2 regions of the Billgrantia sp. C5P2 genome follow, and region 1 is predicted to be linked to the other one. Evidence: riboswitches for the same ligand, from Rfam matches in the RefSeq annotation. Region 1 holds a riboswitch; the other holds the start of a gene.

Region 1 (15,953 bases):
TGATCTACTGAGGGTGGCCGCCCGAGGCCGAGCTGGCAAATGTCCCGCTATCCACCGAGGCCACGCCGACGTGGCCTCGCAAGACAGCAGCGATGCCTCAGCGACCCGGGTAGGGATCCGCTCCGGCCAGCTCGCGCTTCATCATGCGGTCGCTGTAGGCGATGCCATAGCGCTTCCTCGACCAGGCATAGAGCGCCAGGCCGATCAGCATCCAGCCGGCGAACATCAACCACTCGACCGGTGCCAGCGCGGAGGGGCTGCCGGGCATGTACAGGGCGATGAGAGCGAGAGAGAGCAGGATCGACAGGCTGCCCACCAGCTTGCCGTGGCGCACCCGGAACGGGCGCGGCATCTCCGGCTCGCGACGCCGCAGCACCACGAAGGAGATCGCCACGAACAGGTAGGCGATGACGATGCCGAGACCGCCGGCCACGACCAGCCAGACCAGGGCCGGGCGGCCGAAGAACGGCGCGATCGAGGAGAGAATACCCATCACCAGGATAGCGTTGGTGGGGGTGCGGTGCTTGGGGTGCAGCTTGGCCAGCCAGGCCGGCAGCATGCCGGAATGGGCCAGCGCGTAGATCGCCCGCGAGCCACCCACGTAGAAAGCGTTCCAACTGGTGACGATGCCGGCGATACCGGCCAGGATCATCAACTTGCCCGCCCATGGCGCCTGGAAGACGGCCTGCATGGCATCCGGTACGGCCAGGGAGCTGGTAGCCAGCTGGTCGGGATTCAGCATCAAGGCGGTGCCGAGGATGATGAACGAATACCAGAACACCGCCATGATCACCGAGATCATCAACACTCGACCAATCTCGCGAAACGGCAGGTTGATCTCCTCGGCTGCCTGGGGGATGACATCGAATCCCACGAACATGAAGGGCACCATGATGATCACCAGCATGATGCCCCCTACGACGCCCTCTTCGACAGAGAACAGCGGCTCCATGGTCGCGGTATTGCCCTGAAAGAGCGCCCCGGTGATGAACATGATACCCACCACCAGGATCAGCAGGGTCACCAGCTTCTGCAGCAGTGCCGCGGTGCGGATGCCCACGTAGTTCACCCACATCATCAGTACCGAGCCGGCCACACCGACGGCCACCCAGGTCGCCTGCACGTCCCAGTCGGCGACGGTCCACAAATGCCCCACGGCATAGTTGGGGAAGAGATGCTCGACGACGGTGGGTAGCGCCACGGCCTCGAAGGCCACCACGCTGACGTAGCCCAGGGTGATCGCCCAGGTGCACAGGAAGGAGGCGAAGTGACCCAAGGCACGATAACTGTAGACATGCTCGCCGCCTACCTGGGGCATGGCGGAAGCGAGTTCGGCATAGGTGAGGCCTACCAGCACGATGATCAGCCCACCGATCAGAAAGGCCGTGATCGCACCCAAGCTCCCGGCGGACTGGATCCAACTGCCGGTCAGCACGATCCAGCCCCAGCCGATCATGGCGCCGAAGGCCAGCGCCAACACATCCTTGCGGGCCAGCACGCGAGCCAGCTGCCCCGGCGCTGTCGTGGAGTCCTGTGTCATACCATCCTCACGATTGTCGTTGTTGAGTGTGTTAAATATTTACCTCATCTTTATCAAAATAATCAACACAAGAAATCTTAGGTCGCAAGGATCTTCTAGCAGCATAGACCTGCCATGGCCGACTCACAGCGTGCGGACGCGCTCGTGAGGTACCGCACTGGCCACGGCCAGGCTCACCAGCGTCGAGGCCGCCAACGCGCCGAGAAAAGGCGGCAGTGTGGGAATGCTGCCCGGGAAGCTCGCCGCCAGCACACCGGCCACCAGGCTACCCTGGGCCAACCAGCCCGGCAGGATCGCGCCGAGCAGGCCCGCCACGCCCCCGGCTACCGCGGCCAGCGGCGTCATGCGCCGCCACAGCCCGAGCAGCACCGGCACCACGATGGCAGCGCACAGCAGGTCGGCAATCAGGAACAGCCGCAGTACCGAGAGCCCCTGCAGCGCCACGACCACCACCGGCACCATCAGTGCCACGGTGGCCAACCGGGCCGCACCGATGGAGAGCCCGCGCCTGCCGGAGCCCGCCACTACCAGCGAGGCGATGCCGTTCTGCAGCGTATCGACGCTGGAGGCTACCAGCGTAACCGCCAGCACCAGCGCCGGCAGCGCCAGCCAGCCCGGTGCTTCGCCCAGAAGCGCAAAGAAGGGAATCGGCGGCTCGCCAAGGGCCACGCCACTCATCGCCGCCAGCATACCGAGCCCGCCCACCAGGGCCACCACCGCCACGGTAGTCGCACCGCCCAGCCAGGCACCACGGTTGAGGGCATGGTCGTCACGCGCCGCCCATACCCGCTGCCAGTAGCCCTGGTGGAACAGGTTGGCGGCCGTGACCGCAATGATCAGCGTCAGCGCCACGCCCAACGCACTGCCCACGGGGATCGGCGGCAGCGCCGCCTCGATGGGCATCTCGGGCAGGCGCACAAGCGCAACCCCACCGACCACCAGCAGCAGGGCGATCAGCAGCCACGCCTGCCAGCGGTCGGTGGCCAGGCTCGCTCGCAGGCCGCCGACGGCGGTGTAGAGCAGCGTGGTGAGGGCCACGCCGACCACTACCAGCGCCGGGGGCACGTCGGAAAGCAGAGCGGTGATCGCGCCGATGGCGGTCAACTCTGCAGCCAGGAAGCAGGCCATGTAGAGGATCGAGACCAGCGACACCCAGCGCCGCACGCCGGCGCCATAACACGCCTCGGCGAACTCGCCGATGCTGCGGCCCTCGGGCAGGTGGCGGCGGATGGCCGGGCCGTAGAGCCCCAGCACGATGAACGGCAGCGCCGAGCCGATGGCGTAACCCGCCAGCGCCACGGGGCCGACGAAGGCGCCGATCTCCGGCGGCGCGAAGAGAATCCACGCGCCCATCCCCGAGGCCAGGAACGAAAGCCCCAGGGTCGAAGCCGACTGGGAATTGCGCGCGGTCACGTAGTCGTCGAGGGGGCCATCGGCCCGGCGGGCACGCAGGCCCAGAAAAGCAAAGCACAAAAGCGCCGCGCCGAGCACGGCTGACGTCAGGTAGGGCATGTCGCACTTCCTCCGCCGGTATGAACCGGATCAGGTTCCAGGGTCAGCGCCGTGCGCTCTCTCAGCCTCGCCGCAGCGAGACTCCCCTGGCGACAGGTGAATGAATTGTCGTTTCAGGCCTCAAGCCAGCCACCTTCGGGCCGATATGACCTGGAGCCCCTGGAATGATATAACAACGACAAAACCAGAACACTTCTCCCCCGCAGGGACCTACCATGTCATTCAGCGAAGCCAAGGAACACGCCCCCGGGCACCTTCACCAGATCTTTGCCGACCCCTATTCCGCGTTCGATAACCTGGCCATCGAGCGCCAATTGCACCTGCGGGTCGCCCTGCAGGCGCTGGTCTGCGAGCCCATGGCAAGCGGCCGCCTGACGCTGCGGGTCATCCATGGCTGGGAAAATGGCGGCTTCGAGCCTGCCGACCTGGCGCATGGCGACTACCGCATCGCATCGCTCGATGACCTGGCCCGGGTCAGCGCTGAGCATCAGCAAGCCATCGACAATGCCGCCCCGCTGCCGCGCAACAATGCTTCGCTGCTGGCCAAGCCGCTGGCCGACGCCATCGCCGCCGCCGAGGCCAAGGGGCCGTTGCTGGACGAGGAGACACGCACCATCCCTGCACGCTGGCCTGCCTTCGACCAAGGCCTCACGCTCTACACCTTCTTCAAGGTCTATCACCGCCTGACCTACGGCGAGGACGACGCCTACCGCTCCATCCACTGCCGGACACCCGAAGGCCCCCGCGAAATCCACGAATTCCACCTCGAAGAAGGCGAATTCGCCGTGATCCGCCCCACCGACGACGCCCTCGGCGACAGCGTGCTAGCACTGCACGTCAGCCAGCTGGAACCGGTGCGGATGCTGTTGGAAGCCTGCCGCGCCTGAACGGAACCAGAATCACACACCCAGTCACTTCTTCTCCCGCGGCACCCTTCCCATCAGGTAGAACTCCGGGTTGGGCGGGGTGCCGGTGAGGGTGACGAGGCGGTTGGAGAGGCCGAAGAAGGCGGTGATGGCGCCGATGTCCCAGATGTCGTCGTGGGTGAAGCCGACCTCGGTGAGTCGTGCGTGCCATTCGTCGGTGAGTTCGCCCACTTCCAGGCCGCAGTACAGGGCAAAGTCGAGCATTACCCGGTGGCGCTCGCTGATCGGCGCGGTGCGGTGGTTGATGGCCACCTGGTCGGCCAGCAACGGGTCCTTGCTGTAGATGCGCACCAGCGCGCCGTGGGCCACCACGCAGTAGAGGCAGCGGTTGCGGGCGCTGGTGGCGACCACGATCATCTCCTTCTCGGCCTTGGTCAGCGTGTCGGACTCCCGCTCCATCAGGGCATCGTGGTAGGCGAAGAAGGCGCGGAACTCATCGGGGCGGTGTGCCAGCATCAGGAATACGTTGGGCACGAAGCCGGCCTTCTCCTGCACGGCCAGGATGGCCTCACGAACATCCTCCGGCAGGTCGTCGATCGATTCGGGTACGGGGAAGCGGCTGAGCGGGGCTGACATGACGTTCTCCTGGATATTGTCGCTCTTGTCACGTCACAGTTAACGTCAACGTCAAGACGCTGTCCATGCAACCTCCGTCATGTCTCAGGCAGCAGGGAACAGGTGACCACTCGGTTGCGATCGCCCGCCTTGGCTTCGTACATGGCCTTGTCGGCAAGATGATAGAGAGACTGGACATCGCGCACTGCCTCGCATCCCTGGCAGGCCACCAGACCGAAGGAAGCCGTGATCACTCCATACCGAGACGCCTCATGCGGTATTCCCAGCCCCTGGAGGGCCTCTCGATACCGCTCCAGCAACTGCTTGCCAGCCTTGAGGGAGTCGACCTCGAGCAGCAAGCCGAACTCCTCCCCGCCCAGGCGGAACAGCCGGTCGCCGGCACGCCGGAAGTGGTCCTGAAGTAGCGTTGCCACCCGCATCAACACCTGGTCGCCAGCCTGGTGGCCATAAGTGTCGTTGTAGGGTTTGAAGTCATCGATATCCATGACCGCGAACAGCAAGGGCTGCCCGTTGCGTCGCCGCCGCTGCAGCTCCTGGTCCACCAGCTCCTGGAACTGACGGCGGTTCAACAAACCGGTCAGCGGATCGGTGCGCGACAGGATCGTAAGCTGCCGGTTGGCCCTTTCCAATTCGCGAGTTCGCTGCTGCACCTGGTCTTCCAGGCGCTCGTTGAGGGAGCGCTGCAGCTCGATGGTGGCGCGCTCGGCAACGAGTTTCTCGTTCTTGAACTGGTTGATCTTCCAGGCCAACCCCAGGGAGAGCAGCAGGAACTCGATTCCCGAACCGACCTGGACGGCATACTCGGTGACGATGTTGTACGGCAGAATGCCGGCCACTCGCAGGAAGTACAGCGCTACGCCCACCAGCAGCACGCCCCACGCCACCAGATAGATCCTGGCCAGCGTGTCGCCGCGCAGGCTGCGCCAGACCGCCACACCGAGCAACAGGCAGGAGAGCACGATGGCGGCAGGAATCATCAGACGAAACACCGGAGCGTAATGGCCCAGTAGCGCCGGTAGCGAACTCAGCAGACACAGGCCGGCCACCGCGAAAAGTACCCGGGTCGCCCACGGGGCGTGCTGGCGCAGGCTCAAGAAACTATCGCTGAAGACAGCAAGCAAGAAGGCGAAGATACCGATGTTGATCGGCACCATCTGATTGTTGAATGTCGGTAGTGTTGGCCACCAGTACTGGAACGCAAAGCCTCGAGCCGTGAACATCAGAATGAAGAAGGACCCAAGGTAAGCCACATAGAGCAGCAAGGAGCGCTCACGGGTGGAAATGTAAAGCAGCAGATTGTAGATCAGCAGGGCCATCAACGCGCCGAAGTAGAGGCTGAAGGCCATCAGTTCGCGCTGGGCCTTGGCCAGGAAGCTGGCATCGTTCATGAGGTAGAGGGGCGTGGCGTCATACAGCCCGTCGTGGGTGTCCAGCCGCAGGAAGATCTCTCGCGACTCGCCGGGCGGAATATAGACCGGCAGCACGAAGGTGCGGTGGGCAATCGGGCGGGAATCGAAGTTACGGCGATTGCCGGTCTGCCATTGGCTGACGATCTCGCCCTGCTCGTCCACCACGTAGCCGTCGAGATAGTCGTGCAGCGGCATGGCCAGCTCAAGCAGCCGGCGCACTTCGTCGTTGGAGCCGTTCTCGACCCGCAGCCGTAGCCACCAGGCAGAACCGGAGAAGCTGAAGTTGAGGGTCTCCTGCCTCGACGCCTGCCACGCCAGCGCATCCCCCCGATTCATCAGCTGCTCGATGTCGTATTGGCGTCCGGCATCCTCCAGCAACTCGACGTGCGGCCCCAGATTGCGCTCCTCGCTGAGAGTGCCAACCTCGATGGCCTGGGCGTTGAGCGAGACGAGACACAGCAAAGCCAGCAGCCAAGGGGGAAACCCGAGCACCGTTACAGGGAGGGAAGGCATATAGCAAGATACCTTGTCACTTTGTCTCCGGAGTCAGGTTCCGATATCCAAGGTCACTCTAGCATCTTGATGTAAATAACTGTGAACGCCTGTAAACGCAAGCACCCCCGCCGGCAACGGCGGGGGTGCGTCTTGCGGCCTGTGTCGGTTCAGCCCAACGAAATGGTGCTGTTGATGCCGCTGGAGACGTTCTCGGGCTCGAACCAGCGTGCGGTCACGGTCTTGGTCTGGGTCCAGAACTGGATTGCCTGCTTGCCGTTGGGGCCCAGGTCGCCCAGCTTGGAGCCACGCGAACCGGTGAAGCTGAAGTAGGCTACCGGCACCGGGATCGGCACGTTGATGCCCACCTGGCCGACGTCGATGTCGCTCTCGAAGCGGCGCGCCACCCAGCCGGAGTTGGTGAAGATCGAGGTGCCGTTGCCGTTGGGGTTGGCGTTGATGAAGGCGATCGCTTCATCCAGCGTATCGACGCTCACCACGCACAGCACCGGGCCGAAGATCTCCTCGCGGTAGATGGTCATCTCCGGCTTGACGTCGGCGAACACCGTGGCGCCGACGAAATTGCCGTCCGGGTAGCCTTCCACCTGATAGCCGCGGCCGTCGACCAGCAGCCTGGCGCCCTCCTTCTCGCCGACGTCGATCAGGCGCTCCACGCGCTCCTTGGCGGCAGGCGAAACCAGCGGGCCGAGGTCGGCGTCGCGCTGGGTGCCCGGGCCCACCTTCATGTTGCGTGCGCCCTCGACGATGTCGTCGAGCCACTTATTGGCTTCGCCCACCAGCACCACCACCGAGTTGGCCATGCAGCGCTGGCCGGCGGCACCGAAGGCGGAGCCCAGCAGGTTGTTGATGGCCTGGCTGCGGTTGGCGTCGGGCATCACCACGCAGTGGTTCTTGGCGCCCATCATCGACTGCACGCGTTTGCCAGCCTCGGAGGCACGGCGGTAGATGTGCGTGCCGACATGGGTGGAGCCGATGAAGGAGAGCGCCTTGATGTCGGGATGGTCGCAGATCTGGTTGGCCACGTCGGGGCCGCCGTGCACCACATTGAGTACGCCGGCCGGCACGCCGGCCTCGTGGGCCAGCTCGACCAGGCGCATGGTGGAGCTCGGGTCCTGCTCGGAGGGCTTGAGCACGAAGGTATTGCCGCTGGCGATGGCCAGCGGGAACATGAAGCACGGCAGCATGATCGGGAAGTTGAAGGCGGTGATGCCAGCACCCACGCCCAGCGGCTGGTTGAGGGTGTAGACGTCGACCTCGTTGGCGGCGTTCTCGGCCAGCTCGCCCAACTGCAGCGAGGTGATCGAGCAGGCATGCTCCACCACTTCCAGACCACGCCCCACTTCGCCGGCGGCGTCGGGCAGGGTCTTGCCGTGCTCTTCGGTGATCAGCGCAGCGAGTTCCTCAGTGTGCTCGCGGATCAGTGCCTGCAGCGTGAGCATGATACGCATGCGCTTGGACAGCGGCGTCTTGCGCCAGGTCTTGAACGCCTCCTTGGCGCTGGCCACGGCGCGGTCGACCTCCTCGGCGGTGCAGAACGGCACCCGCGCCACCACTTCCTGGGTGGCCGGGTTGACGACGTCGCGCCACTCCTGGCTCTGAGACGGGACGGCCTGGCCGTCGATGTACATGGAAATTTCGCGAACGGACATGGCGGGTATTCTCCTGTCGTGCTTGTCGTCGTTATAAGGCTGAGTCGGGCTTAGACTTTATGTGTAGATTTACACGAACCTTGATGAATTCGAGTCTATAGAGAGGCCCACAGGCATGACAATGCGTACTTCTTCACAAGATTTGTGCAAGAATGCACAACCAGCCTCGCTTATAGAGTGGCCCCATGCTCGACTGGCAGGACATCCAGATCTTTCTCGAAGTGGCACGCAGCCAGCGGCTCACCGATGCCGCCCGGCGCCTGGGCCTGGACCACTCCACCCTGTCGCGGCGCACCCGCCGCTTCGAGCAGAAACTCAATACCCAACTCTTCGAGCGTAGCACCCACGGCTACCACCTGACCGAAGCCGGCCAGCAACTGTTGGCCCACGCCGAGGAGATGGCCCGCCACGCCTTCGAAGCGGGTGAGAACCTCTCCGACCAGAATCGCCAGCTCGGCGGCCAGATCCGCCTGGGCGTGACCGAGGGATTCGGCACCTGGGTCATCGCCCCGCTGCTCTCGGCTTTCTGCGAGCGTCATCCCGGCATAACCCTGGATCTGCTGGCTCTGCCCCGGGTGGTCAACCTGAGCCGCCACGAGGCGGATCTCGCCATCACCGTGGAGCGCCCTGCGAGCCAGGGGCTGGTCATCTCGCGGCTGTGCGATTACCGGCTAAGGCTCTACGGCAGCCAGAGATACTTTCAGCGCCACGGCCGCCCTGCCAAACTTTCCGACCTAGGGCAACACCGACTGATCGGCTACGTCGACGACCTGATCTTCAGCGAACAGTTGAGCTATCTCGACCCGCTGCTCGACCCCGCGGTGGTCGGTACGGCGCCGCACTTCTCGATTCGCAGCACCAGCGTGACCACCCAGCACGCCGCCACCCTGCAGGGGGCCGGGCTCGCCGTACTGCCCTGCTTCATGGCCGAAACCGGCGACCGGCTCGAGAGCGTGCTGAATGGCGAGGTGGAGATCGTGCGCCAGTTCTGGATCACCGCGCGCCAGGAGCAGCGCCGCCTGGCACGGGTGCGGCTACTATGGGACTTTCTGCGCGAGGCGCTGGAGCTCAATCGTGCTCTGTTGATGGGCGAGGCGGACAGATTAACGCTCCCCACCTCTCTCGGTTGATTCCGCCGCGTTACTGCCAGTCGGGGTCGATATGCGGCCTTCAGAGGCATCGCCGTCGTGCACGACGACCTTGTCGCGCCCTTGCTTCTTGGCGTCGTAACTTGCGGCATCGGCCCGCGCCAGAATCGAATCGAGATTTTCATCCCCTTCATTGAACGCGGTGAGGCCGATGCTCGCCGTCACGAAGTACTCGTTGCCTTCATGGCTGACGCTGACTTGGCTAATGGCAACGCGCAGTGACTCGGCAATTGTCACGGCCTGGCTGAGCGTGCAGCTCGGCAGCAGCAGGCCGAACTCATCTCCCCCTTGCCTGGCGACATGGTCGCTGCGCCGCACCTCCCATACCAGTACCTGCGCCACGCGGCGCAGCAGCTCATCGCCAAGCGCGTGCCCACCCTCGTCATTTACCGGTTTAAAGCGATCCAGATCGAAGAGAATCACTGCAGAAGGCGTGCCGAGTTTGGTGAAATCAGCCATCGCGTCTTCGAGACGCCGTTGATAACCTCGGCGGTTGAGCAGGCCTGTAAGCGGGTCATGTTCGGCCTCCCAGCGTTGCAAGGCTTCTTGGTGTTGCCGCTCGGTGATGTCCTTGATCGTGCCCACGATACCCAGCGAATCGCCGTCCCCCTGCACCCGACTGGCATGGATTTCGACCCATAGCAAAGCGCCCTTGCCATCTCTCATCCGAAGTTGGCGCAGGAACTCCTTTCCCAGGTTCATGGCATGCCGCCACATGTCGTGAGCATCCTCGCGATCATTCTCATGAATGAGCTGCCAAAGATCATTTGTCGAGGCATCGGCCCGAAGCCCCAACATTGCCGAAAGGGCCGGGTTGAGGTAGATGAGGTCGCCTTTTTGATCGGCAACGAACATACCGACTGGGGTCGAGCCGAGTACGGCATCCAGAAAGGCCTCTCGGTTCTTCGAGTGCTGCAAGGCCTTCTTGCGCTCCTGCTCCAGTCCGTTGAAGGCACGGGAGATTTGTGTCAGCTCCCTCAGGCTGGTCGAGAGCTCCAACTGGTGCCGAGCACCGGAGCCGATCTCTCCTATCTGCCGTTCGAGCCGATGAAGCGGCTTGAGCTGGTGCCCAACCAGCCAGCGAATGACGACCAGCAGCACCAGTGCAGCCACCAGCCAGGTCCACCAAAGCCGCTCCAGGAAGCCCTCAAAGGGCACCAGCATCGACTCGCGCGGCATTGTCATGGCCACCACCCAGCCTGCTTCCCACACCTGGCGGTAGCCCACCAGCACGGCCTCGCCATCCAACTCATGGAGTGTCTCGCCCTGCCACCCGTCCAAGGCGAGCTGAAAATCCGGAGGGTCGAGGCGCTGCAAGGATCCGACGAATCGGCTTATGGACCCAGGCACGAACAGTGGCTCGCCGTCGGTGGTGAAGATGGCTACGTGGCCACTATGCTCAAAGGTCAGCGAGGATATGCTGTTGAAAAACTGGCCATGGGCGAAGTTCAGGAGCCCACCGACGACTCCATCGAATTCCCCTTGGTCATTCAGGCGAGGCACCAGTAGCATCACCAAGGGCTGGTGGCTGGTCCGACCAAAGAAGGGACGGCTGACATAAGGCCAGGGGGAATTGCTCACCATATCGAAGTATTCAGTGTCGGATATGTCGAAGCCAACGCGCCCCGGCACCTCGGGCAGATCGGCGATAAGCTCGCCATCGGCATTGCTGACGATGATGCCTTCGAAATAGGCCAGCAGGCTGGGATTATGCTGTAGAAGAAGCGAGGCCTCCTCGCCCGGGACACCGGCAAGTTGCGAAGAGAGTCTCTCCAGTGCGGTAAAGCGTAAATTCAGGCGATCGCGTAATTCACGACTCAATATTTCCGCCTGATACCCCAGGTGAGACAGGTTGGCTTCGTGCAGCAATCTCTGACCACTGCCCCAGGCAACGAACAATAGCAGCCCGACGATGACAAGCCAGGTCATGACCAACCCAACCAGCAAGCGCTTCTGCAACGTATTCAGGCGACGCCATGGCGCGCCGCGAGTCGTACCTTGTGGCAAGCTGCCCTCTCTTCGATACATGATTCAGGCAAGGCCTGTTTCTCTGTGTAGCGATAGAGTGGCAGCTTAACGGTCCATTAACGTTATCTTTATTAACAAGTCGGTAAAAAAATGTCATTCACGACATTGTAAAATCATGCCATGTTTTTCAAGTGGCTCGTAAACATGCGGAGCCCCGCTCTCTGAGCTCAGTCGGTCAGCCGCAATCGCTATGGTCCGACTGGTCGCGATGGCGGAGGCCGGCGATCAGTAGCCTACTCCACGCCCTGGGCTTCCGCTCAGGCGGCAGAGTCGCAGCCGAGCTGGCGAGCGGCCTCTCGACCCGCGATAGCTCCCAGCACCACCGCACTCAGCAAGCCATTGCCCGAAAGGTAGCCACTATCCCCCGAGCCGGAGACACCCCGCGCCGCGCCGCCGGCGGCAAACAGGTTGGGGAATGTAGCGCCGTCACGCCGTACTACCCGAGCCTGGGTGTCCACCTCGAGCCCACCCTGGGTATGGAACAGCGCGCCGGTGACTTTGATCGCGTGAAAGGGCGCCTCCAACAGATCCGCGGCCTTGAAACTCCGCCCGAAGTCGTCTGCCTCACCGCTCTCGGCCAGGGCGTGCATTTCGGAGAAGGTTTCGCGCAAGACCTCCAGCGGCAGGGCCAGCACCGTTGCCATGGCCTCGAGGCTGTCGAAGGTGCGCACCGCCCCGGCAATGTGGGCATTACGGTAGTCCTCGAATTCAAGCGCTGCCTGGTGGATGCGCCGGTCGAACAGGTTCCAGACCAGCCCGCCCGGTTGGGCGAGTACCTTGGCCGCCTGCTCCGAGTAGCCGCCGTGCTCGTTGGAGAAGCGTCGCCCTTCGCGGTTGATCTGCACCCCGCCACGCATCATCACCGCCCAGGTGATCAGAGTCTGGTGTGGCATCGCCAGCGAACCGTGCCCCTGACAGGCGCCCAGGTCCTTGAGGCTGGCGCCCATCGCCTCTCCCCACAGCAAGGCGTCGCCCTGGTTGCCCTCATGGCCGAAGTAGAGGGCATCCTTCAAGGTCGGCAAGTGACGCGCCACCAGCTCGGGATTTCCGCCGTAGCCGTTGCAGGCAAGGATCAGTGCGTCGCAGCCGATAGTCTCCCGGCTGCCGTCGGGGCGCTCGAGGGTCACGCCATGCATTCGGCCGGCGTCGTCCACGTGCAGATCCACCACCTGGGCTTCGGTGAGCAGGTCGATGCCCGCCGCCTCCACCGCGTTGAGCAGGCTGCCCATCAGCTCCTCTCCGGTACGCCGCGGGGTGGCGTGCATGCGCATGCGGCTGTGGCCGGGGTAAAGAAAGCCCTCCACCAGGTCGAAAGGCACGCCGTGAGCGTCGGCCAGCCACTCCACCACGCCGGCCGAGGCTTCGGTCAGGGCGCGAACGATAGCGGGGTCAGCCTGGTGGCCGTTCTTGCGCTGTATGTCCTCGGCCATCAGTTCCGGGCTGTCTTCGACACTCGCCTCTTTCTGGAAGCGCGTCCCCGCCGCCGGAATGAACCCCTGCGACATGGAGGTGCTGCCCCGCGGCAGCGCATCGCGCTCCAGCACTACCGAGTCCATGCCGGCCCCCTTGGCAGCAAGCGCCGCCACCAGGCCGCAAGCGCCCGCCCCGACGATCACCAGCGGCACATGCGCCTCGAACGCCTCACCGCTACCAAAGGCCACGATAGGCATGACGTCTCTCCTCAGTCATTGATGGTCTGAGCCCGGTAGGCGTCGAGAATCTCACCCGCCGGGGCCTGCCACACTTCGGCATGCCCCACGATATGGTCGAGTACCGCCTCCAGGCAGCCGATGCGATGGGGCTGGCCCACGAGCCAGGGGTGCAGGTTAAGCGCCAGCAGTCGGCCGCCCTGCTCCCGTCCCTCCCGCAGCAGATAGTCGAAGGCGTCCGTTACCTGAGTCGCCCAGCTCTCCTCCGAGTGCAGGTTTTGACACATCACGAATTGATCCTCGACCTCGGTGGAGAGCGGCATCATGGTGAGCGCACCCTGCGAGGTGGAGAAGGGGTAAGGCAGATCGTCGTTGACCCAGTCGCAGCAGTACTCGATACCGTTCTCGGCGAGCAGCTCAGGGGTGTTCCAGCTCTGGTGCTTGGCCGGACTCAGCCAGCCGCGAACGGGTTGCCCGGTCAGCTCGCGAAGGATCGTCACCGAGCGGCGCACGATCTCCGCCTCCTCGTCACGATCCTGGCCGCCGTAGTGCAGGTGATCCATGTTCCAGCCATGGCACAGGAACTCGCCGCCGTAGGCCTTGAGGCGCTGCAGCAGGTAGGGAGTTTGCTCGGCGAGCTGAGCGTTGATCGCCCAGGTGGGACGAATGCCGCGTTGTTCGAATGCCGCGAGCATGCGGTAGATGCCGACCCGGTTACCGTAATCGCGCAGCGAGTAGTGACGCAGGTCCGGGTAGGGCATGGTCATGCCGTTGGGCACCTTGAACGGTACGCCACGCTGGTTGAGCGGGTAGAACTGCAGCGCGACGTTGATCCATACCGCCAGCGGCTTGTCTCCGGGCCAGCGGATCGGCCGGCGATCACCGAGCATCGACCAGGCGTAGCGCTCGTGGTCGTAGCCGTGGCGCCGCCAAGGGTAGTGCAGGTATTCCGGTTCGAGGGACATGGCTCAGCTCCTCCCTGCCGCGGCGGCCTTGGCGTCGATGTCATGCAGGGCGTCATCGTAGTGGTGAGAAAGATAGTGCTGGGCGATCTCGCGGCCGGTGGCGACCCATACGTCGCTGTGACCGGTGATGTACTCCAGCGCCTCCTCGAAGGCCTTGATGCGGTGCGGGCAGCTGATCTGGTAGTTGTGGGTCGGAATGCACATCACCGTGCCCGACTCCGCGCCCTCGGCGTAGAGCCGGTCAAAGTGGCGCTTGAGCATGGTCAGGTAGTGGCGCGGCTCCACCTTGTTCACCGCATAGACGATGGTATCGTTCATCTCCAGCGAATAGGGCATGGAGATGAAGCGACGCCCCGAACGCAGGCGGATCGGGGTGGGCTGGTCGTCGTGGAACAGATCGCAGGTGTAGATGCCACCCTCCTCGCCGAACAGCTCTTGGCCCACCTCGGCGAACAGGTCCAGGGTATGCTCCGAGTGGGACAGCGCCGGCGCCAGGTAGCCGGCGCACTTCTGCCCGGTGTGGCGATGGATCGTCTCGATTCCGTCGCGGATCATCTCCCGCTCCTGTTCCTCGCTCAGGCCGTAGGTGTAGCGGGTGTTGTAGATACCGTGGCTGAAGAATTCCCAGTCGCGCTCGCGGCACATCTCGATGATCTCGGGGTGGTGCTCGCACAGCGCCACCGACAGCGATACCGAACCGCGAATGCCGTACTTGTCGAGCAGCGCCATCTGGCGCTGGTGTCCGACCCGGTTGCCGTAGTCGCGAATGCTGAAGCCCGGCACCGAAGGGTGCGGCGTGGGCCACGGCTTGCGCTGCGGGTTGGCCGGCGGATCGAGTTCGTAGTATTCGATGTTGGGGGCCACCCAGAACGCGACTCGGGCCCCGTTCGGCCAGGTGATCCTGGGTCGGTCCTCGTAGGGCCAGTAGTCGTAGGCGTCCAATCGCTCTTTCATCTCAGCCTTCATGTCAGCCTCCTCGCGGCTCAGGCCTGCTCGGCCGCACGCGTCTCGAGCCAGGCCAGCACCTCGGCCACGTTCAGCACGTCGGCGTACTTCAGGTGCAGGTCGGTGAGGTTGGCGTAGTGGTAGCTCTCGTGTTTGTCGGCCACGCACTCCATCGGGACGATGGTGCGATAACCTCGCGACAGGCTGTCCACCGCGGTGGCGCGGATGCAGCCGGAGGTGGAGCCACCGGTGACGATCACGGTGTCGACCTTGTGCCATACCAACAGCGACTGCAGCGGCGTTTCGAAGAAGGCCGAGGGCATGCGCTTGGTGTAGACGACGTCACCCTGCTCGATCTCGACCCGCTCGTCGAAGGCGGCGCGGTCGGAGCCGTACTTGATGTTCTGCAGCGAGTCGGGAGTATCGGTACGCGTGCCCCACACGCCGGCATCCTCGGCGGAATCGAGAAAGGCCACGTGGGTCCACACCACCGGCCAGCCGAGCCGGCGGAAGCCACGTGCCAGCTGATTCACGTAGTCGAGCTGGCTGGGGTCGGTTTCGTAGGCGGTCTTGTAGAGGTCGGTGCGGGTGTAGGCCTTCTGCGGATCGACGTTGACCAGTACCGCCTTGTTGCCGAAGCCGAACGGCACGCGCTGGGGGTTGGCCATCACCTCGAAGAAAATCTCCTTGGCGGTTTTATCAGTCGTGATCATGCGCGCTCTCCTTTGGGAAACACTGATTTATTGCTGCGCTTGATATCCTGGCTGTCGGCGGTGCTGGTGCGCCAGCCCGGTCAAAATCCTCATTTACACCGCGTAAACTCCGGTTCTTGCGCTCCGGCGGCAACCAGCCTCTCTTCGCTCGCGACATAAATCAGCGCTTCCTCAGTCGCTGTAATTGTCGTGCTGCCAGGCATTCTTCCATGCCTCAGCGGCCGTCGTACTTCTCGCCCAGCTCGAGCATGGCCCGGGTGCCGAGCACTTCGTTGAGCTGGCCGAAGTCGAGCATGCGCTCGCGGAACGCATCGGTGGTGCCGTCGCGGCGCAGGGTGTCGAAGAACTGCCCCGCCATGTGGGTGAAGGCTCGCACCAGG
Region 2 (15,953 bases), 2.4 Mb from region 1:
CAGCACTTCCATGATCGCCAGGCAGACGTCCAGGCCGATCAGGTCGGCCAGCGCCAGCGGCCCCATGGGGTGGGCGGCGCCGAGCTGCATCGACTGGTCGATGTCCTCGGCGCTGGCGGCGCCTTCCTGCAGCAGAAATGCGGCCTCGTTGATCATCGGCACCAGCAGGCGGTTGACGGCGAACCCGGGCGAGTCGGCAATGGCTACCGGGGTCTTGCCCAACTCCTTGGCCAGCGTCTCGATGCGTGCCACGGTGGCGTCACTGGTCTGCTCGGCCCGAATCACCTCGACCAGCTTCAACACCGGCACCGGGTTGAAGAAATGCATGCCCACCACGCGTTCGGGGCGCTCGCACACGGCAGCAAGCCGGGTCAGCGACAGCGACGAGGTGTTGGACGCCAGGATGGCGTCATGGCTCAAGCGGCTCAGGTCTCGGAACAGCTTTTCCTTCAGCGCCGGCTGCTCGGGCGCTGCCTCGATGATCACCTCGCAGCCGCGCAGCGCCTCCAGCGAGGTGGTCAGTTCCAGGCGCGCCATGGCCTCGTCCTTTTCGGCCTCGCCAAGCCTCTCCTTGGCGACCAGCTTGCCCAGCCCCTTGTCGATGGCGGACTGTGCACGGCCGAGCTGATCGTCGGCTACGTCGTAGAGCTGCACGGGGAAACCGCTCGCGACCAGTACCTGGGCGATGCCCTGCCCCATGGTGCCGGCGCCGACCACGCCGATGGCTTGTTGGCTCATGGTGTCTCTCCCGTTCAGTGCTTGCGCGCTTCTTCGCGCAGGACGAATTTCTGGATCTTGCCGGTGGAGGTCTTGGGCAGCTCGGTGAAAATCACCGTCTTCGGCACCTTGAAGCGCGCCAGGTGGTTACGGCAGTGCTCGATGATGTCGGCCTCGGTCACCTCCCCAAAGCCCACCTTGAGCTTGACGAAGGCACAGGGCGTCTCGCCCCACTTCTCGTCGGGCTTGGCCACCACTGCGGCCTCTTCCACCCCGGGGTGAGAGTAGATGGCGTCCTCGACCTCGATGGTGGAGATGTTCTCGCCACCGGAGATAATGATGTCCTTGGAGCGGTCCTTGATCTCGATGTAGCCGTCCGGGTGCCACACGGCGAGGTCACCGGTGTGGTACCAGCCGCCCTCCAGCGCCTGTTCGGTGGCGGCCTCGTTCTTCAGGTAGCCTTTCATCACATTGTTGCCGCGCATCAGGATCTCGCCGATGGTCTCGCCGTCCTTGGGTACCGGTTCCAGGGTGTTGGGGTCGGCCACGCAGAGCGCCTCGAGCATGTGGTAGCGCACGCCCTGGCGTGCCTTGATCTTCGCCCGCTGCTCCAACGGCAGCTCGTCCCAGGCCTCGCGCCAGGCACATACGGTCACCGGCCCATAGACCTCGGTGAGGCCATAGACGTGAGTGACTTCGATGCCCAGCTTCTCGACCCCGGCGATCACCGAGGCGGGCGGCGCGGCGCCGGCGGTGGTGACCTTCACCGGATGGTCGAATTCACGCTTGTCTTCGGCTGGCAGATTGACCAGGCCGTTGAGCACGATCGGCGCACCGCTGAAGTGGGTCACCTTCTCGTCGACGATCAGGTCCATGATCTTCTTCGGGTCGACCCTGCGCAGGCACACGCTGGTACCGGCATTGGCGGCGATGGTCCAGGGGAAGCACCAGCCGTTGCAGTGGAACATCGGCAGGGTCCAGAGATAGACCGGGTGGTGCGGCATGGCCCATTCGAGGATGTTGCTCACCGCATTGAGGTAGGCGCCGCGGTGATGGTAGACCACGCCCTTGGGCTTGCCGGTGGTGCCGGAGGTGTAGTTGAGCGAGATCGCCTGCCACTCGTCCTCGGGCAGGCGGTAGGCGTAGTCGGGGTCGCCCTCGGCCAGCAGCGCCTCGTACTCCAGCTCGCCGATATGACGCGCCTCGCCCTCGAACAGGGCATCGTTCACGTCGATTACCAGCGGCTTGATGGCCAATCGCGAGACGGCGTCTTCGATCACGTCGGCGAATTCGGGGTCGACCAGAACCGCCTGAGCCTCGCCGTGTTCCAGCATGTAGGCGATGGCCTCGGCGTCCAGGCGAATATTGAGCGTGTTGAGTACGCAGCCGGCCAGTGGCACGCCGAAGTGCGCCTCGAACATGGCCGGCACGTTGGGCAACATGGCGGCCACCGTCTCGCCGGGCTGGATGCCGCGCTTTTCCAGCGCCGAGGCGAGCCGACGGCAGCGCACCCAGGTCTCGCTCCAGCTGCGGCGAATGTCGCCATGGATCACCGCCGGGTAGTCGGGGTAGATGGAGGCGCTACGCTCGATGAAGGTCAGCGGCGATAGCGCCACATGGTTGGCCGGCGTCTTGGGCAGGCCCTGTTCGAAGATGCTGTCGTTCATGGTGGGCTCCGGGTGAAAATGTCGTTATTGTGTGGTGCGATTCCAGCCTGCAGCGGCCGGCGAGTCGGCCGGCCGCTGCCAAAGCTCAGGTAGCCGAGACGTCGAAATCGGCCAGACTCTTCATGCCTGCTTCGATCACGCTGCGGTTGGCGCGGCCGACCGGCAGCCACTGGCGCAAGGCGTAGTCGGCGGCGGCCAGCTTGGCCCGGTAGAACGGCTCGTCACTGCCGCTGGCTCGCGCCGCGCTGGCCTTGAGCGCCGCCCGCCCCATCTGCCAGGCGCACAGCACATGGCCGGCCAGGCTGAGGAAGGGTGTGGCATAAGCCTGGATGACGTCTGCGCCCCGCTCGGGGTCTCGGCTCTGCTCGAGCACGATCTGCATGGCGGCGCACAGGTCGGCGGCACCGGCGGCCAGGCTCTCACCCAGGGCAGCGAGTTCACCGTCGGCTTGGAGTTCTCGGGCCGTGGCCTCGACCTCCTCGATCAAGCCGGCCAGCGCCGCCCCGCCGTCGCGGGAGAGCTTGCGCCCCGCCAGGTCGAGCGCCTGGATGCCGTTGGTGCCCTCATAGATCGGCGCAATACGTGCATCGCGCAGCAACTGGGCGGCGCCGGTCTCCTCGATGAAGCCCATGCCGCCATGCACTTGCACGCCCATGGAGGCGATGTCCACGGCCTGGTCGGTGGAGAACGCCTTGACCACCGGAATCAGCACGTCGACCCGGGCCTGGGCGGCTTCGCGCTCGGCAGCCTCCGAGGCGTGCCGCGCCACGTCGAGCTGGGCGGCACAATAGAGCGCCAGGGCGCGCAGGGCATCGGTACGGGCACGCATCGAGAGCAGCATGCGACGCACGTCGAGATGCTCGCTGATGGTGGCTTCGCTGCCCCGTGCTTTTCCCTGTACACGGTCCAGGGCGTAGGCGAAGGCATGCTGGCAGGCACGCTCGGCCACGCCGATACCCTGCACACCGACCTTGTGGCGCGCCTCGTTCATCATGGTGAACATGTGGTTGAGGCCGCGCCCCTCCTCGCCCACCAGGTAGCCGATGGCACCGTCTCTTTCGCCGAAGCTCAGGGTGCAGGTGGGGGAACCGTGAATGCCCAGCTTGTGCTCGATGGAGGCGCAGGTGACATCGTTGCGCTCGCCCAGCGATCCATCCTCGTTGACCAGATACTTCGGTACCAGGAACAGCGAAATTCCCTTATTGCCCTCTGGAGCATCGGGCTTGCGCGCCAGCACCAGATGGATGATGTTCTCGCTGGCGTCGTGCTCGCCCCAGGTGATGAAGATCTTCTGACCGAACAGGCGGTAGTGGTCATCCTCCGGAACCGCTCGAGTACGCACCTTGGAGAGGTCCGAGCCGGCCTGGGGCTCGGTAAGGTTCATGGTGCCGGTCCAGTTGCCCTCGACCAGCTTGGGCAGGTAGATCTCCTTGAGCGTGTCGCTGCCATGATGGGCCAACGCCTCGATGGCGCCGGCGGTGAGCATCGGGCACAAGCCCAGCGCCATGTTGGCCCCGTGCAGCATCTCCTGAACGCTGCTCGCCACCACTTCAGGCAGGCCCTGCCCACCCAGCGCCTGGGACACGCCGATGCCGTTCCAGCCCCCTTCTACATAGGCCCGGTAGGCCTCGGCAAAACCGTCGGGCAAGGTCACGCCGCCATCTTCCCGGCGCACGCAGCCCTGGCGGTCACCGCTGGCATTGAGCGGCGCCCACACCTCACCTGCCAGCTTGGCAGCTTCCTCCAGCACCGCCTCGACCAGGTCGGGGCTAGCCTCGTCGAAGCCGGGCAGATCGAGCGAACGATACTCGAGCAATTCCTCGAGCACGAAGCGGAAGTCACGAACGGGGGCGGCAAAGGGAAACATGGCACTACCTCAGGAAAAATGATAACGGCGATAGTAGATTCACTACTTTTCGTTAACCATTATCCCTAGGTCGCACCGCACCGCAAAGCGCCCGATGCAAGGGGCATCGGGCGCTTTGGGAAAACCAACACGGACCGAGAGAGCCCCTCAGCGGCGGGCGTCGCTGTCGAGCGGCTCCTCGATTCGCTCGCGCTCTTCGCTTGGTGGCAGGTCGATATCGTCTTCATCGGGATAGTAGGCGATATGCGGCTCATCCGGCGGCGGCGGGCCAACGACAGGCTCGGCCACCTCCACGTCGGGCACCAGATCGGAAAGATCCTCCATGTACTCGTGCTCGATGGCGCCTTGGACCAGCTCCTCGGTCACAGTGAGCTCAGCGCCCGCCGACGACATCGGCGTCGAGGGTGCAAAGGGCGCTACCGGCACCGGTGCCGGACGCACGCTGCGCCGCCAGGTGAAGAAGCCCACCAGGAACAGGCTCATGGCACCGAAGGCCCAGAACAGACCGGCATCTCCCACCCAGCCCATCACTGGAGAGATCAGCGGAGGACTCACCGTCGAGCCAATGGCGTTGATCAGCAGCAGGCCCTGGCTCATGCGTACCAGCGCACCGGCCGGCGCGCGGTCAGCGGCATGGCTCACCGCCACCGGATAGAGCGCAAAGACCCCGCCGCCCAGCAGGAACAGGAGCGCCGCCAGCACCCAGGTCGTCAGCGGTAGCAGCAGCATGGCTGCCGAAATCAAGGCGCAGAAGGCACCGATCATGATCAGCACGATCTGGCGATCGTGGCGGTCGGACCAGCGCCCCAAGGGGTACTGCAACAGCATGGCACCGAGCACCACCACCGCCATCATCTGCCCCACCTGACTCACCGTGAGACCGATGCGCTGCAGGTAGAGCGGCAGCAGTGTATAGACGGCGGCCACCGCCAGACCCGAGCCGAAGCTGCCCATCACCCCAGTGGGCGTCATAGTGATCAGACGCATCGGAGACAGTGGCTCGGCATGCTCGATCAGCGGTGAGACCCGCGGGATCATGGCCATGGGCAGCACCGACAGCGAAGCCAGCAAGCCGATGACCATGAACGGCGCCGTCTCACCCATGGCATCGGTGACGCCGAGCAGCAACTGGCCGATCACCCCGGCGGCATACAGCGAGATCATGTAGAGCGCCAGCAGTCTACCGCGCACCTTCTGGTCGCCGGAGGTAAGCAACCAGCTCTCGATGACCAGATAGACGCCAACGGTGGCCCAACCGCCGATCAGGCGCAGGGCGAACCAGGCCCAAGGCTCGAAGAACAAGGCCTGCAGCAGCACGGTAACCGCCACCAGCGAAGCAAAGCTGCCATAGGCGCGGATATGGCCGATACGCAGCAATAGTCGGTCGTTGAACATGGCGCCCAGCGCCAGACCGATGAAATAGGCGGACGAAACCCAGCCGATCACCACCGGCGACTCCCCTGCCGCGTCCAGCCGCAGGGTGATCAGGGTGGCCAGGAAGCCGTTGCCGATACCTAGAATGAAGAGCCCCAGCAGCGGTGCCAGGGCCATAGCCAACAATTGCCGCGACATGAGCGCGCCTCTCGACAGAGAACTACAAAAAAGAAAAGATGCCAGAAAACGCCATAGAACGCTGCCCATGGCCCTCATGAAAGGCAGAAAATGACCAACTCTCAGGCGGGGCGGCGCGAATCATACGCTCGCCGGCGCCAGTGTCAAACGGTTATTCTCGGCACCTATTGCAGGTCAGAAAAAAGCACCATCATCGCAGCTAAAAACAGCAAGACGCACTAACACCGATTCACTCAGCGTTTCTGCAACAGGACCACATCAGCGGCAGGAAACTCGACGCTCATGTCGTGATGCCCGGCCAGCCACTCGAAGCTCTCCTCGCTGAAGAAGCAGACGTGGGTCGGATCGAGGATATAGTGCCAGCGGGCGAAGGCTTCCTCGCTGGTCATGCGTTTGGTCATCAGCCCCAGCCAGCCGTCGTCGGGCAGCAGCGCTACCAGGCGATCGAGCTCACGCCCCGGCGCGAACAGGTGTTCCACCACCTCGGTGGCGGTGATGAAATCGTAGCGGCGCTCGAGTACGGAGGTGTCCGATGCGTAGAAAGGATCGTAGATCGCCATGGGGTGGCCCGCCTCCTCGAACATCACCGACAGCGTCGGGCCTGGGCCGGCACCGAAGTCGAGGCCGCGGGCGCCCGGCGCCAGCCGGCTCTTCAGCGGTTCGAACAGCCGCGACAGGAAGCGCCGATAGTCGGGGTCGTCGGGGTGGTTCTCGTGCTGGTCGTAGACCGCCCGCTCCTGCGCGGGCGAGAGGCGCTGAGCCGTCGGCACGTACGCCAGCCGGCACTCCTCGCAGCGGTAGTAATCCCGGCGCGCATCACGATGGAAATGGCGAGAATGTGGGCTAGCGCATAGCGGGCAGGTCGGCATCGTCGTATCCTTTTGGGCCTGGCGAACCACAGGCTACAGAAAACACATCTCAACGAGGAGGCCGGCAATGCTGTCAGGTCTGGACCACCTGGTCATTACCGTGACCGACATTTCCCGTGCCGTGGACTTCTACTCTCGCGTGCTCGGGCTCGAAGTACGCTATCGCGATCGCGAGCGTGTCGACCTGATACTCGGCGATATCGCTCTGCGCCTGCACTGGACCGCTACCGACATCGAACCGCGTGCCGCCACCCCCACGCCGGGCAGTCTCGACCTCTGCCTGCGCAGCCTGCTGCCGCTGGATGAGGTCCAGCGGCACCTGGAAGCCCTGGAAGTCGAAGTGGAGCTCGGCCCCGTCACCCGTCAGGGTGCCAATGGCCTCATCGAATCGCTCTACCTGCGCGACCCCGACGGCAACCTGCTGGAAATCAGCCGCCCGCTCAAGGAGGCGCTCGAATAGCTGCCTCCCTGGCAATGTCGCCCACGGCCGGTATCATTGACGCAAACCATGAACGACTGGACGCCTCATGAACGATAGCCCTGAAAGCCGTAGCGTCATCGATTCGGGCGGAACGCCCGACATCACCCTGCCCATCGTCGTCTATGCCCTGTTCCTGGCAGGTATCGTCACGGGTGGCCTGACGACCCTGATCGGCGTGGTGATCGCCTACGTCTACCGTGGCGAGGGGCCTCACTGGTTCGATGAGCACTATCGATACCTGATCCGCACCTTCTGGCTCTCGGTACTCTATTTTGCCGTTTCCTTGCTGCTGACGTTGGTACTGATTGGCTTCGTGACCACGCTACTGGCTGTGGTCTGGCTGGTGATTCGCTGCGTCAAGGGCATCAAGCGCCTGCAGGAGCACCGCGCCCCCGACAACGTGGACGCCTGGCTGATCTGAGCCCATGAGCAAGACGCAGTCATCCACCGCCACCCTGCAGGGCCGAGCCATCGCCACGCTGTGGCGTACCCTGGCCGGCCGCCGCCCCGCCATGCTCTGGCGGCTGGCTCGCCTTGCCGGCCCGCTGGTGCATCGCTTCAGTCGGCGCGAGCGTGAGGTCACCGAGATCAACCTCGCCGAGGTCTATCCCGACCAAGGCACGGCCGAACGTCGACGGCTGGCCCAGGAGAGCCTGACCCACTCCACCGCCACCATGCTCGAGCTGGGCTTCGCCTGGATGGCCACGCCACAGCGGGTCGAAGGTTCAATTCTCGAGGTACACGGCCGAGAACTGCTCGACGATGCCCGTGCCGAGGGGCGTGGCGTCATCGTGCTGGCACCGCACTTCGGCAATTGGGAAGTGCTCAATTTCTGGCTCTCCAGCCATTTCCCCTTCACCGCCATGTATGAGCCGCCCAAGATCGCCGAACTCGATACGGTGATCCGCCAAGGGCGCGAGCGCATGGGCGCGAGCCTGGTGCCGACCAACCCGCGTGGCGTTGCCGCCCTGCTCAAGGCGCTCAAGCGCAGCGAAGCAGTGGGTATCCTGCCGGACCAGGAGCCCGACTGGGGCAGCGGCGTGTTCGCCCCCTTCTACCACCGCCTCGCCTACACCGCGACCCTGCTGCCCAAGCTGGTGGCCCGCACCGACGCCCGCGTGGTCACCGGCGTGGCCCGGCGCCTTCCGGGCCGCGGCTTCGCCATTCACTTCCTGGCCGCCGACGAGCGGGTCTACTCATCGGACGAAGAGCAATCGGCGACCGGCGTGAACGCCTGCGTGCAGGATGCCATCGCCCTGGACCCGGCCCAGTATCAGTGGGAATACAAGCGCTACCGCAAGGTGATCGAGGAGCAGCAAGGTCATCCGGAGCACAAGTCGTTCCGGCTGTATTGAAAGCCCATTTCGCTTCGGTGACTGGCAAGACGGGCTCTTCCTGCTAGACTGGCCCAGACGCTTGACGGGGTGCCGGTGGAACCGGCTGAGATCGCCATACGACATTGCTTGCTTGTGAGCAGTCGTCACGGCGGGGCCCGTAGAACCTGATCCGGCTCGTACCGGCGTAGGGATCAAGCGGTGGCCCCATTGCGGCAAGCATCCCTCACCTGCCCCCAGCCACCTCTTCCTTCCTCCCGCCCACGCTCCGGATCCGATTCGATACCGGAGGCAAGATGGGCTATCGCTTCAACGACCTGACCAACGCCTGCCACGACGACTGGCGAGCCTACATAGAGCACGATTTCGTGCGCGGCCTGGGCGCCGGCACGCTCGCAGAGGGCGCCTTTCGCCACTATCTGCAGCAGGACTACCTGTTCCTGATTCACTTCGCCCGTGCCTACGCACTGGCCGCCTACAAGAGCCGCAACCTCGCCGACCTGCGCCAGGCCCATGCGGGCCTCAAGGCTATTCTCGACGTGGAGCTCGGCTTGCACGTGGGCTACTGCCGCGAATGGGGCATCGGCGAGGAGGCGCTTGCCGCGCTGCCCGAGGCACGGGCGACAATGGCCTATACCCGTTACGTACTGGATACCGGCAACCGTGGCGACCTGCTCGACCTGCACGTGGCGCTGGCCCCCTGCCTGGTGGGCTACGGCGAGATCGCCAATTGGCTGAACGCACAAGCCTTCACGCTGCGCGGCAAGACCAACCCTTATGACGCCTGGATCGCCATGTACGAAAGCGACGAATTCCAGGCCGCCATGCACGCCGAGCTGGAGTGGCTCGATGCCCGCCTGGCCGACGTCACTGCGGCGCGCTTTGTCGAGCTGGCCGAGGTGTTTCGCGACGCCACCCGGCTCGAGATCGATTTCTGGCAGATGGGACTGGATCGAGCGATCTGACCCGCTGCCATGCAATACCCGCCGACATGGCGGGCAAACACGCTTGACGGGGTGCCGTTGAAGACGGCTGAGATCATGCAGCGCCGCGCGCCCAGCATGGATCCCGTTGAACCTGAACTGGCTAGGACCAGCGTAGGGATCAAGCGACATGCAGCCGGGCGCCGCCCTGTTGCCCCTGTCCTCCCCAGCTGTCCTCCCTGACGACCCACAACAAGGGAGAACACCCATGAGCAAGACCCAGCACTTCCTCGCCGATACCGCCATGGTCGACGAGGCTGCCATCCAGCCGCTGCCCGGCTCGCGCAAGGTCTACGTCCAGGGTTCACGCCCCGACATTCGCGTGCCTTTCCGCGAGATCTCGCTGTCGCCCACCCGGACCTCCGGCGAGGACGAAGAGAACCCGCCGCTGCTGGTCTACGATACCTCGGGCCCCTACACCGACCCCGAGATCAGCGTCGATCTGCGCCGCGGCCTACCGGAGCTGCGCCGCGCCTGGATCGAGGAGCGTGGCGACACCGAATTCCTCGACGGCCCCACCTCCGACTACGGCAAGCGCCGGGCCAACGACCCCATGCTGGCCCAACTGCGCTTCGACCTGAAGCGCACGCCACGGCGCGCCAAGGCGGGTAAGAACATCACCCAGCTGCACTACGCCCGCCAGGGGATCATCACCCCGGAGATGGAGTTCATCGCCATTCGAGAGAACCAGCGCCGGCAGGCGCTCGGTACTGAGGAAGTCGAACGAATTCTGGGCCACCAACATCCGGGCCAGGGTTTCGGCGCACGCCTGCCGGAAGAGATCACCCCGGAATTCGTGCGTGCCGAGGTGGCCGCCGGGCGGGCGATCATCCCCTGCAATATCAACCACCCGGAATCGGAGCCGATGATCATCGGCCGCAACTTCCTGGTGAAGATCAACGGCAACCTGGGCAACTCGGCGGTCACCTCTTCCATCGAAGAGGAAGTCGACAAGATGACCTGGGGCATCCGCTGGGGCTCGGATACCATCATGGATCTCTCCACCGGCCAGAACATCCACGAGACCCGCGAGTGGATCATTCGCAACTCGCCGGTACCGATCGGCACGGTACCGATATACCAGGCCCTGGAGAAGGTCAACGGCGTGGCCGAGGATCTCACCTGGGAAGTCTTCCGCGACACCCTGATCGAGCAGGCCGAGCAGGGCGTGGACTACTTCACCATCCACGCCGGCGTGCTGCTGCGCTACGTACCGCTCACCGCCAAGCGTGTCACCGGCATCGTCTCACGCGGCGGCTCCATCATGGCCAAGTGGTGCCTGTTCCATCACCAGGAAAGCTTCCTCTATACCCACTTCGAGGAGATCTGCGAGATCTGCAAGCAATACGATGTGGCGTTCTCCCTGGGTGACGGCCTGCGCCCAGGCTCGGTGGCCGATGCCAACGACGAGGCGCAGATGGCCGAGCTCAAGACCCTCGGCGAGCTGACCCATATCGCCTGGAAGCACGATGTGCAGGTGATGATCGAGGGTCCAGGCCACGTGCCGATGCACCTGGTGAAGGAGAACATGGACAAGCAGCTCGAGTACTGCGACGAGGCACCCTTCTATACCCTGGGCCCGCTGGTCACCGACATCGCTCCGGGCTACGACCACATCACCTCCGGCATCGGCGCGGCGATGATCGGCTGGTACGGCTGCGCCATGCTCTGCTACGTCACGCCCAAGGAGCACCTCGGCCTGCCCAACAAGGACGACGTCAAGACCGGCATCATTACCTACAAGATCGCCGCTCACGCCGCCGACCTCGCCAAGGGGCATCCGGCCGCCCAGCGCCGCGACAATGCGCTGTCCAAGGCGCGCTTCGAGTTCCGCTGGGAGGACCAGTTCAACCTCGGGCTCGACCCGGACACCGCGCGCGAATACCACGACGAAACGCTGCCCAAGGACTCGGCCAAGGTGGCCCACTTCTGCTCCATGTGCGGGCCCAAGTTCTGTTCCATGAAGATCAGCCAGGAGGTGCGTGACTACGCTCGGGACAACGGCCTCGATGGCGATCAGGAAGCGGTCATGAAGGGAATGGAGGAGCAGGCGGAGAAGTTTCGCCAGGCAGGAGCGGAACTCTACAAGGAAGTCTGAGCCACGACGCTGCAACGACACGCCGGCCCCAGGGCCGGCGTGTTTTTTTGTCGCCACAGGCGACAGCACGGAACGCTCGGATGTAGCCTGTAGAAACCTGCAAGGACCAAGTGCGGAGGGAGCAAGCCCATGCCACACCTGCACGTTGCGCTGGTAACCGAGCGCCCTGAGGTAAGTCTGATACCGATTCTGCAGCTTCGCCCCCAGCGAATCGTGCTGATACCGTGCCAGTCATCGCCCCAGGCGGCCGAACGACTGGCGATCCTGCTGCGCCATGAGCTTCCCCCTGGAACCGACATCGAGACGCGCGCTCGCCTTCCCCTCGACGAGCCCCATCGCTGCGCCCAATATGCTGACGAACTGGCCGAAACCCTGTATCGGCAGCAGTTCGACACCCCCTCCCTCTCGGTCACCCTCGATGCGGGTGGCTGCAGTACGCTTACCGCCCTGCTGTTTCAGCAGGCCATGCAGCGCTGCTCCGCCGACTGGCTGTACGTGGACATTCGGGCCGGTGCGCTCTACCGCATGGCTTACGATAGCCCCGGCTCCGCTCCCGAGATCATGGCCATCGAGCCGGTACTGGACGTCGATCGCTACCTGCAAGCCAACGGTCGCAAGCGAGTTCGGGCCCTTTCCGACAGCGCAAGCTGGCACCAGGCATGCACTCAGCGCAGACACCTTACCCGCTACCTCGCCCATCACGCCGACCGTCTGGCCGAACTGCTCGGAGAACTGCACGACATGGTGCACGGCGAGGGGGGCGTGCTGGAGAGTGCCAATCCCTCGGCAGCCCGGCTACGACCCGGCGCCGAGCGCCAGCGGCTGAAGGCATCGCCATGCTTCCCTGCCACCGATGCGCTGAAGGCGCTGGACGAGACCGGCCTGCTGCACTGGGCGAGCGACGCACCGGAGGTCATTGACATCGATTCCGTGGAAGGCGGGCGCTACCTGGGCGGCGGTTGGTTGACGGAATACGCCTGGCTCAGCGCCCAGGAGGCCGGGCTATCGCAGGTCTGCAGCGAGGCTCATATCCTCGACCTGAGCGGCCAGCACAACGGAGAGCCCGTGGTATCGGATTGCCTGGCGGTAGAACGCAACCAGCTGTTGTTCATCGAGTGCCTCATCGCGCGCCCCGGCGCCACGGCCTGCATCGAGCAGGGCCTGAAACGGCTGCACGGCATGCTCAACCATTCTGCGGGGCTCGCCGCCACCCGCGTGCTGCTGGCCTGCGGTGAATTCGACAAGTCCCGTCAGCGGCTCACCGAGCTGCAGCACCTACAGGGTATGGAGGTCGAAGTCGTCGAGAACGGAGACCTCAAACACCTCCCTGCCCTGCTGGCGAGCTGGAAGGAGCACGGCAACTGGCCGGGAGGCTGATTGGCCAGCAACGAAATCGCCCCCATGGCGTTGCCAATGGGGGCGCGGTCAGATGCGCACAGGCGAATCGCCTCAGAAACGGTAGCGAACCCCGACACTTGCCGCGTCGAAGGTGTAGGACGACTTGTCCAGATAGCGCATGTAGTCGGCTCCCACCGCCAGGTTGGGCACCACATCGAATTCGGCGCCGCCGCCATACGAGAAACCGCTCTCGCTGTCGGTGTCGAAATCCACTTCGGTAAAGCCCGCCAGGCCATACAGGCGGAACTCCTGCGAGACCGGCAGGATGCCCTTGGCGTAGGCGCCCACCAGGTAATCGAGCTCGGCCGCGCCGTCGGAGCCACCGGTGCCCAGGTGGGCCTCGGCGCCGAAGTAGTCGTTGAATTGCATCCCACCGTTGAGGCGAAGCCCCACGGAATCGGCCGAGGAGCCTTGATCGGGATCGAGCTCCCAGAACATGGCGTCGGCGCCGGCATAGGCTTGGGGATACATCGGCATCTGATACTGCTGGGCCTGGGCCGAAGAAGCAAAGGCGGTGGCCATCAGCATAGCAGTGGAAATGGCGAGCAGTTTCATAGCGCACCTCCATTAAGAAACACTGTTTCCATACATCGCCTTCAGTCTGGTACAGAGTCGGAATGCACGCAAGACGAATCTACGCGCGGCAAGCCCGGCGCCGAGGCAGACTCAGCGCGGTGACAGGCTGAGGACGACGATGCCGCCCAGTACGATCGCCCCACCGATCAGCTGCATTCCCGACAGCATCTGTCCCAGCACCAGGTAGCCAAGCAGCAGCGAGGCTACCGGCTCGACGTTCATGACCGGCGCATTGCGCGCCATCTCCAGCCGCGGCACGCTGATGAACAGCACCGAGAATGCCACGCTGTAGAGCAGCGCCAGTGCCACCAGCGCTCCCCATCCCATCGGGCTCGCTGGCAACGCCATGCCACCCGGCACCAGTTGCAGTACACCGGCGACGATCATCATCACGAATACCGTGAGCATGGTCAGCAGGCTGCGCAGCGTGCTGCCCACCTCACCCAGGTGATGCTCAGTGATCCACAGCGCGCAGGAAAAGGCCGCCGCGGCTCCCAGGCCGAAGGCCACACCGGGCAGCCACTGCGGACCGAGTGCCTCGGGGCTCGCCAGCCAGGCGGGGACATCGAGCACGACCACCAGGCCCACCAGGATTGCAGCCATGATCAGCGTCGCGCGCAGCGTTGGGCGTGGGCCGCCCAGTGCCCAGGTCAGCAGCGCCAGCTGAATGGGAAAGGTATTCATCAACAGCAGCGCGACCACCACCGGGATGCGCGCCACTGCCGAATAGAGGCAAAGACTCTGGATCGCGACCATCAGTCCCGCCAGCAGCTGCCAGCGCCCGGTTCCGACCGGTAGCGACAAGCGCTTGCCCTGCCACAGGAAAAGCGCCCCCAGCACGGTGAGCGCCACGGCGGAGCGCACCAGTACGGCGAGCAGCAGCCCGGTGCCCTCGTCGAAGGCCAGGCGGGCCGCGACATGGTTGCCGGCGAACAGAGTGGCGACGCAGGCCAACAGCAGGACGGCAAGATGGCGCGGCAGCAGCGAGGCGCTGCCAAGCGCCGCGGTATTGGTCGACATGGCGGTTCCCGCGATATTGGAGGCCATCAGCATGCCAGCATTTTCGATAGACGGCTAATCAAATGCTGGCTTGACCTGGAGCAGGGCCGGTGGCGACGCCAGGATGATAGACTAAAGTCTGACGTCTATCCTGCCTCTAAATCCTCTTCGTGTGGAGCCCCGATGAACGCCTCGGTACTGGTCATCAACTGCGGTTCGTCGTCGATAAAATATGCCCTGGTACCTTCCGAACCGGACCAGCCACGCCTGGCCGGACTGGCGGAGCGCCTGGGGGGCGACGACGCCCGGCTCGAGGGCGTCGACAGCCGCGGTAAACCCTTCACGCAGGCACTCGGCAATGCCGATCACACCCGTGCGCTGGAAGCCATTCTCGAGCGCCTGGAGGGTTATCAGCCGGTCGCGGTAGGCCACCGCATCGTGCATGGCGGAGAGCGCTTCACCCGTGCTGCGCTGATCGACGATGACGTCGCCGAGGCGATCGAGCGTACCTCGGCGCTGGCCCCGCTGCACAACCCGGCCAATCTCGAAGGAGTGGCGGCCACTCGACGGCTGTTTCCCAAGCTGCCCCAGGTGGCGGTGTTCGATACCGCCTTCCACCAGACCCTACCGCCGCGAGCCTACCGCTATGCCCTGCCGGAAGCACTCTACCGCGACCACGCCATACGCCGCTACGGCTTCCATGGCACCAGCCACGCCTACGTCAGCCGACGCGCCGATGCACTGAGCGAGCTCGAGGGCGGCGCCTGGCTAACCGCTCACCTGGGCAACGGCTGCTCCACCTGCGCCGTGTGGCAGGGTCAGAGCCTCGACACCAGCATGGGACTGACCCCGCTGGAAGGGCTGGTGATGGGCACGCGCAGCGGCGACGTCGACCCGGGCCTGCACGCGCATCTTTCGCGCCAGTTGGGCTGGTCGCTGGATCGCATCGACGAGGTGCTCAACCGCAACAGCGGCCTGTTGGGGTTGTCGGGCCTGACCAACGACATGCGCGAGCTGGAGGCCGCCGAGTCGCAGGGACATCCCGGGGCGACGCTGGCCATCGAGGTGTTCTGCTACCGCATCGCCAAGTCGCTGGCAGCGCTCTCCTGCGCCCTGCCCCACCTCGATGGCCTGGTCTTCACCGGTGGCATCGGCGAGAACTCCGCCGCGTCACGCGAACGGATCATCGGACTGCTTCCCCATTTCGGCCTCCAGCTCAACCGCACCGTCAACAACGAGACGATACGGGGACGCGAGGGCCGCATCGACGCCGGGGGGCGCCAGCTGTGGGTCATTCCCACCGACGAAGAGGGACAGATCGCCACCGAAACCCGCCAGCGCCTGGCTCAGCGAAAGGAAGAGACGAACGCATGACGCCGCACGAAGTACGAC

What was found. Region 1 has a riboswitch for thiamine pyrophosphate ahead of ACRWQA_RS03925 (sodium:solute symporter family transporter). Riboswitches for the same ligand answer to the same signal wherever they lie in the genome.
Region 2: it holds a riboswitch for thiamine pyrophosphate, as region 1 does, so the genes downstream of both, tenA (thiaminase II) here and ACRWQA_RS03925 (sodium:solute symporter family transporter) in region 1, are expected to answer to the same signal.

The regions. Positions count from the first base shown of each region.
Region 1 covers NZ_CM128542.1:808,057-824,009, reverse strand. The annotation lists gene ACRWQA_RS03930 (APC family permease) at 98-1,540, opposite strand; gene ACRWQA_RS03925 (sodium:solute symporter family transporter) at 1,664-3,052, opposite strand; TPP riboswitch at 3,042-3,150, opposite strand; gene ACRWQA_RS03920 (hypothetical protein) at 3,268-3,939, shown strand; gene ACRWQA_RS03915 (peroxidase-related enzyme) at 3,964-4,554, opposite strand; gene ACRWQA_RS03910 (sensor domain-containing diguanylate cyclase) at 4,632-6,476, opposite strand; gene ACRWQA_RS03905 (CoA-acylating methylmalonate-semialdehyde dehydrogenase) at 6,626-8,125, opposite strand; gene ACRWQA_RS03900 (LysR family transcriptional regulator) at 8,311-9,255, shown strand; gene ACRWQA_RS03895 (sensor domain-containing diguanylate cyclase) at 9,229-11,280, opposite strand; gene ACRWQA_RS03890 (FAD-dependent oxidoreductase) at 11,559-12,971, opposite strand; gene ACRWQA_RS03885 (polysaccharide deacetylase family protein) at 12,983-13,915, opposite strand; gene ACRWQA_RS03880 (polysaccharide deacetylase family protein) at 13,919-14,881, opposite strand; gene ACRWQA_RS03875 (isochorismatase family protein) at 14,899-15,573, opposite strand; gene ACRWQA_RS03870 (isocitrate lyase/PEP mutase family protein) at 15,788-15,953, opposite strand, start outside.
Region 2 covers NZ_CM128542.1:3,215,781-3,231,733, forward strand. The annotation lists gene ACRWQA_RS14835 (3-hydroxybutyryl-CoA dehydrogenase) at 1-738, opposite strand, end outside; gene ACRWQA_RS14840 (acyl-CoA synthetase) at 753-2,384, opposite strand; gene ACRWQA_RS14845 (acyl-CoA dehydrogenase) at 2,470-4,251, opposite strand; gene ACRWQA_RS14850 (MFS transporter) at 4,399-5,823, opposite strand; gene ACRWQA_RS14855 (class I SAM-dependent methyltransferase) at 6,057-6,692, opposite strand; gene ACRWQA_RS14860 (VOC family protein) at 6,760-7,152, shown strand; gene ACRWQA_RS14865 (DUF4870 family protein) at 7,220-7,594, shown strand; gene ACRWQA_RS14870 (lysophospholipid acyltransferase family protein) at 7,599-8,528, shown strand; TPP riboswitch at 8,584-8,718, shown strand; gene tenA (thiaminase II) at 8,804-9,472, shown strand; TPP riboswitch at 9,510-9,628, shown strand; gene thiC (phosphomethylpyrimidine synthase ThiC) at 9,699-11,588, shown strand; gene ACRWQA_RS14885 (PDDEXK family nuclease) at 11,718-12,965, shown strand; gene ACRWQA_RS14890 (porin family protein) at 13,038-13,541, opposite strand; gene ACRWQA_RS14895 (EamA family transporter) at 13,653-14,582, opposite strand; gene ACRWQA_RS14900 (acetate/propionate family kinase) at 14,745-15,935, shown strand; gene pta (phosphate acetyltransferase) at 15,932-15,953, shown strand, end outside.